2 regions of the Paenibacillus woosongensis genome follow, and region 2 is predicted to be linked to the other one. Evidence: riboswitches for the same ligand, from Rfam matches in the RefSeq annotation. Region 2 holds a riboswitch; the other holds the start of a gene.
The links. Region 2 has a riboswitch for thiamine pyrophosphate ahead of QNH46_RS18485 (YkoF family thiamine/hydroxymethylpyrimidine-binding protein). Riboswitches for the same ligand answer to the same signal wherever they lie in the genome.

Region 1 (3,262 bases), 2.4 Mb from region 2:
TCCTTGAACTGCCGTGATTTTTCCTCAAGGCCTTTGGCGATAGCCTCCTCTTCTTCAATTCCATGCTGCTTGGCATAATCGCGGATGTCCTGAGTGATTCGCATGCTGCAAAATTTAGGGCCGCACATGGAACAGAAGTGAGCGGTCTTGGCTCCTTCCGCGGGCAGAGTTTCATCATGATACTCCAGAGCTCTCTCAGGATCGAGCGAGAGGTTGAACTGGTCCCGCCAGCGGAATTCGAACCGGGCCTTGGATAACGCGTTATCTCTTTCTTGGGCCCCAGGATGTCCCTTCGCTAGATCAGCTGCATGTGCAGCTATTTTATAAGCAATGACTCCCTCGCGAACATCGTCTTTATTAGGGAGGCCGAGGTGTTCCTTAGGCGTCACATAACACAGCATAGCCGTCCCGAACCAACCGATCATAGCCGCTCCTATCGCTGAAGTAATGTGATCGTAGCCTGGAGCAATATCCGTAGTTAACGGACCCAGCGTATAGAAAGGAGCCTCCTGGCATATCTCCATTTGTTTGTCTACATTTTCTTTAATTAAGTGCATCGGTACGTGACCTGGCCCTTCGATCATCACCTGAACGTCATGTTTCCAAGCAATTTGGGTCAGTTCGCCGAGCGTCTCGAGCTCAGCGAACTGAGCTTCGTCGTTAGCATCCGCAATCGAACCCGGCCGCAGGCCGTCGCCAAGCGAAAAGGCGATGTCATAGCTTTTCATGATTTCACAGATTTCTTCAAAATGGGTATAAAGAAAGTTTTCTTGATGATGAGCAAGGCACCAGGCTGCCATGATGGATCCGCCGCGAGACACAATGCCTGTGACACGCTTAGCCGTTAACGGAATATACCGCAGGAGCACTCCGGCATGGATCGTAAAATAGTCGACGCCCTGCTCCGCCTGCTCGATCAATGTATCGCGGTAGACTTCCCAGCTCAATGCCTCGGCCTTCCCGCCTACCTTCTCCAATGCCTGGTAGAGCGGGACTGTGCCTACAGGCACCGGTGAATTGCGGATGATCCACTCCCGCGTCGTGTGAATGTTTTTCCCCGTGGAAAGATCCATAATCGTGTCAGCGCCCCAACGGGTCGCCCATCTCATCTTCTCCACTTCCTCCTCAATGGAGGAGGCGACGGCCGAGTTGCCGATGTTTGCATTGATTTTGACCAGAAAATGACGGCCGATAATCATCGGTTCGCTTTCAGGATGATTGATGTTGGAGGGAATAATCGCTCTGCCTTCGGCGACTTCCCTGCGTACGAATTCCGGAGTCACGTTCTCCCGGATTGAAATGTATTCCATTTCGGGCGTGATGATACCCTTTCTTGCGTAATGCATCTGCGTCACATTGCGGCCGGCTTTAGCTCTTAAAGGCTTACGGCGCAGGCCGGGGAATGTCTCCGTCTGATCAAGCTGCTTTTCTGTTTGGTATCCATCATCCTCAGGTCTTATGCTCCTGCCTTCATAAACCTCCACATCCCCCCGCTCCAGAATCCAATTTTTGCGGTTCGCTGGAAGCCCTGTCCTAATATCCGCATGATAGTTAGCGTCGGTGTAAGGACCGCTGCAATCATATACCCGAACGGGTTCATTCTCTTCTTCCGATTCTCCGCGAACGGTCGGCGCAAGTGCGATCTCTCTCATGGGCACCTGTATATCCGGCCGTGAACCTTGAAGATACACCTTGCGGCTGCCCGGAAAAGCTAGGAACTCAGGGTTTACTGTGTTGTTGCTGGTTTCGCTTGCCATTTCTATTCCTCCTTAGAATGAATGGGTTCAAGCGGAGCTGCTGCTGCCAAGTGCAACACAAAAAGACCGCAACGAAAGAAGCGGTCTCTGTATACACAAAGGCTCGAACGTTTCCTCCGCTGGCATTACCCAGATCAGGTATTACGGTCGACAGCGCATTAGCTATCCTCTCAGCCTGGTTGGCCCAAGCTCCCGTTTATTCAATTCACCAATATATAATATATGGAAAATAAGGAATTATCAACCCTAAAATACAATTCCTATTTCAGCCTCAAGCAACAAAAAACCTCCTAGTTCCTTTCCTCTCCGGACAAGGAATTAGAAGGCTTACGATTTTTGACGTGTTTTGCCCAAACCGTCAGATTTTCAGCTCCCCAAGCTTAATCAGCTCGACAACCGCCTGCGCACGACCTTTTACGTTCAATTTCTGCATGACATTAGAAATATGATTTCGTACGGTCTTCTCGCTAATGAATAGTTGCCCCGCAATGTCGCGCGTCGTTTTATCCTGCACGAGGAGTTCAAAAACTTCCCGCTCACGATGAGTCAACAGAAATTTGCTGTTACGATCGCTGCTTTTCAAAATGCGTCACCCCTCCTTGCTCGGGTTTTGTGGTGTAACAAGGTTAAGGGATACAGTCAAAACATATTATGAAATACAGCGAGTAAGCGTGCGATACAAAGCAAAAATGGGCTGCTTTTGGCAGCCCATTCCTTATTTGAAGGCCGTAGCGGCATAAACGGCTTTTTTCCAGCCATTGTAGAGCGATTCCCGCTCATTTTCTGGCATTGTCGGTTCAAATCGCCGTTCCAGGCTCCAGATGCGGCGAATTTCTTCAAGATCCCGCCAATATCCTACGGCAAGCCCAGCCAGATAAGCTGCGCCTAGCGCGGTCGTCTCGCGCACAGCCGGACGTTCCACCGGAACATCGAGAATATCGCTCTGGAATGCCATCAGGAACGTATTCGACACCGCTCCCCCGTCCACCCGCATCGTATTCACCTTGTAGCCGCAATCCTTCTCCATCGCCACTAGAATGTCCTTGGTCTGATAAGCCAAGGATTCAAGGGTTGCGCGGATAAAATGCTCCTTACTCGTTCCCCGAGTGAGGCCGAATACAGCGCCTCGAACGTCGCTGTCCCAATACGGGCTGCCTAAGCCGACAAAGGCCGGCACGACGTATACCCCCTCCGTGGACTGGACGCGTTCGGCATACCTTTCGCTGTCCTTCGACTCCCTAAACATCCGCAAACCGTCTCTTAGCCATTGTATGGCTGAACCGGAGACGAAGATACTTCCCTCAAGCGCATATTCAACCTTGCCGCCGATCCCCCAGGCAATCGATGTAATGAGGCCATGGCCCGACGAGACTGGCTGATCGCCCGTATTCATCAGCATGAAGCAGCCTGTGCCGTACGTCGTTTTTACCATGCCCCGCTCGAAGCAATTTTGTCCGAATAAAGCGGCCTGCTGGTCGCCCGCAGCTCCCGCAATCGGCACCTCA
Region 2 (3,262 bases):
GCACTGTTCATCGCCTTCTCCATCTCCTTTGCTTCAGCCTCCGCGGCTGCCGTCAGCTTGCCTCGAACGTCGGCGGCGCTTTTGGTCCACAGCTGATGGCTCTCCCTTAGCCGGCCGATTTCCTCCTGGCTCTGGCGCCCGGGAGAAGCTTCTCCCAGAAGAGCTGCCGAGGAGGAGCTGAGCATATAGGCGAGATCCGCACTCTGCGCCAAATATTGCTGGAGGGATGCCGCATCCCCTTTATATTCCATCGTAGCCGATTCAGGCAAGGCAATTTCATGCAAAATGAGGTGAACGCCTCCTGTCTTCAGCCTCCCGCTCAGCAGTTTAGCTTCCTCACGGTCCGGGGAGACTCCCGCATAGACCCGCTTCTCATCCAAGGTATCCCGCGCGGCGGCAATTCCCGCGGAGCGCAATTGTTCCTGGGCCAGGGCAACGCCTTCCGCTGTGCTGAACACGCCGTACTGCAGGAAATGATAGCTCTGCGAAGGCAGAACGACCTGTACGAGCGGAACCTGTTCCTCCGTAATGACACTGCCCAGTACGGGAATATCGGCCGCTTCTCCGGCCGCCCCCTGCTTCGGCACGCTAATTCCAGGGATCGGCACCGTCATTTCCTGGTCGAACATGGACAGAACGACGAATCCAAAGAGCGCTCCGGTCACGATCGCGCCGGTCAGCGAGCCGGCAACCTTCCACCAGGAGGTCCGCGTTTTACGAAAATAATAATCTCCGCCGCCTGGCTCGGCATGCTCTGGCAATAGGGCAATCCCTGTTCCTGTATGGTCTGTAAAGGGATCTCCCCAATAATCTATCGTTTCCACCGCACGGTAAGTTATAGGAGTATCCTTCGGTTCCTGTTCTGATCGCTCGGGCGGCTTGTCATGCCCTGAAGCGGGGGTGGCCTCCAGCCGCTGGCGATCTCCAGCCTTCTGTGCACTGTGCGCTTGTTGCCCATGTTCATCGAACCGGAATGTCATCTTTGCCTTGTTCACGATCCGCACGCTCCTTGTCCTCTCTTCTACCGTTACAATATGAATATTTGCGAGAATATAGACCACTTCATTTAAACAAGGCTTTACAATTGAAAGGAACTCTGTATAATGGGAACCATTGACAACCGCATCACGAAAAAATGCACTAGGGGTGCCTTTGCTGGCTGAGAGATCGTTCCCGCTTGAGGAACGGTTAACCCTTTACACCCGATCTAGATCATACTAGCGTGGGGAAGTGCGGGGAAACGATAAATAGCGCTGCGTGCTTGCTTTAAAATGTTTAAGCAGACACAGGCTGTATCGATATAACTGCACTCTTCGGGTGCGGTTTTTTTGTCGTTATCAGCGATAATTTAAATTAACCAGGGGAGGAAAAGCATCATGACCAATTCATTCAACCACAACATTCAAGCCGCGGCCTGCGGCACCAGCCGCATCGTCGGCTGCCGGTTCTCTCTGTTTCCGATGAGCGACCGGTTCGTTCCGATCATTCTTGGAGCGCTGGAGCATACCGATACGTCCAAGGTCTGGGTTCAAAGCGATGACGTCAGCACCTGCGTGCGCGGCCGCCATGAGCATGTGTTCGACGTAGTTAAATCCATTTTCCTGCAGGCGGCAAAAAGCGGTGAGCATGTCGTTCTTAGCGCAACCTTTTCCGTAGGCTGCCCGGGAGATACGGAAGGAGATGTCTTCATGTCTGAGGACGATGTCCGTTTGAACGAAGGGAACAAAACATCGGTTGATACCGCAGCTCAATTCGCCCTTTACCCGATGGGGGTGCCCCACTACATGGACGTCATTTATGATGCGGTCAAAGCGGCGGAAGCCGAGGGAACGTTCTCCGGCGGAATTCATTACGCTAGCCGCCTGGATGGAACCGCCCAACAGGTGTTTCGTTCACTCGAAAATGCCTTTGTCACGTCAAGCACCAAGACTTCCCATCTAGTCATGACGGCCACAATCTCCTGCAACAGCCCGTCAGCCAAACCGGAGCATGTGCAGAGGAAGGGGGAATAAGGATGTCATCCTGGAAGCTTCGCGACATTATCGTTCTCAGCTCGCTGTCCGTCGTGTTTGCTGTCGTCTATTTGATTTTCCTGCAGATAGGCAATGTGCTCGTCGGCTTTATGGGTCCGATGGGATATGAGGTCATCTTCGGCATATGGTTTATCGTTTCGATCATTTCAGCCTATATCTTGCGCAAGCCCGGAGCAGCCCTGCTGTCCGAGACGATCGCCGGGACGATCGAGGTATTGATCGGCAACGTCACCGGCCCGATCCTGATTCTGTCGGCCTTTATTCAAGGCCTCGGCGCGGAAGCGGTATTCGCCGCCGTAAGATACCGTTACTACAACACAGCAGTGCTCATGGGCGCAGGCGTAGGCGCGGCCGTATTCAGCTTTGGCTGGGGCTTCTTTCAATCCGGCTTCGCCGCTTTGTCCACGGGTCTAGTCATCTCGATGTTCATCGTCCGGGTTATCAGCGGTGCAGTGATCGCCGGCCTGCTAGGCAAATGGATATCCGATGCGCTGGCCCGGACAGGCGTATTGAGGAGCTTTCCCATCGGGAAGGCCGCTGTCCAAAGCGCCAATCAACAACGAACCTCGGTGAAGCAGTAATGAATACGTTGCTCCCGAATCAAGAAACGATGGATAAACCGATGGTCTTGGAGACAAAAAATTTATCCCTGGCTTTCAGCGAGGACGGGGAGGAGCAGGTGTTCTCCTCGATTTCCCTCCGGCTGCATCAAGGCGAATTGCTGCTGCTCCTTGGTCCAAGCGGCTGTGGGAAAAGTTCCTTGGCCCTCTGCCTGAACCGGGTGTACCCGTCAGCCATCGATAGCCTGGTGACAGGCGGCGTTTATCTGTATGGCAAATCCCTAGAGGGACAGGATCCAGGTGAAATTGCGCAGCAGGTAGGCATTGTGTTCCAAGACGTGGACAGCCAATTTTGCATGCTTAAGGTGGAGGAGGAGCTTGCTTTTTGCCTGGAAAATATCGGCTGCCCACGGGAACAAATCAGCGCGAAAATCGACGAAGCGCTGCGGCTTGTCGATCTGACCGACTGGCGGAGCGCGCATATCCATACTTTATCCGGTGGAATGAAGCAGCGGCTCGCCCTAGCCTGCGCTCTGGCTTTGAATCCGGATGTACTCATCCTTGACGAGCCCACATCCAATCTGGATCCGCTGGCTTGCTCGCACTTGGCCGATCTCATTCATTCCATCCGCAAGCAGCGGCAAATGAGCATCTTGCTGATCGAGCACC

Region 1: another riboswitch for thiamine pyrophosphate. It lies ahead of thiC (phosphomethylpyrimidine synthase ThiC); the one in region 2 lies ahead of QNH46_RS18485 (YkoF family thiamine/hydroxymethylpyrimidine-binding protein).

The regions. Positions count from the first base shown of each region.
Region 1 is NZ_CP126084.1:1,593,730-1,596,991, reverse strand. It holds gene thiC (phosphomethylpyrimidine synthase ThiC) at 1-1,757, opposite strand, end outside; TPP riboswitch at 1,852-1,963, opposite strand; gene QNH46_RS06940 (helix-turn-helix domain-containing protein) at 2,116-2,340, opposite strand; gene glpK (glycerol kinase GlpK) at 2,473-3,262, opposite strand, start outside.
Region 2 is NZ_CP126084.1:4,033,863-4,037,124, forward strand. It holds gene QNH46_RS18480 (SPOR domain-containing protein) at 1-995, opposite strand, end outside; TPP riboswitch at 1,133-1,246, shown strand; gene QNH46_RS18485 (YkoF family thiamine/hydroxymethylpyrimidine-binding protein) at 1,377-2,012, shown strand; gene QNH46_RS18490 (ECF transporter S component) at 2,015-2,614, shown strand; gene QNH46_RS18495 (ABC transporter ATP-binding protein) at 2,614-3,262, shown strand, end outside.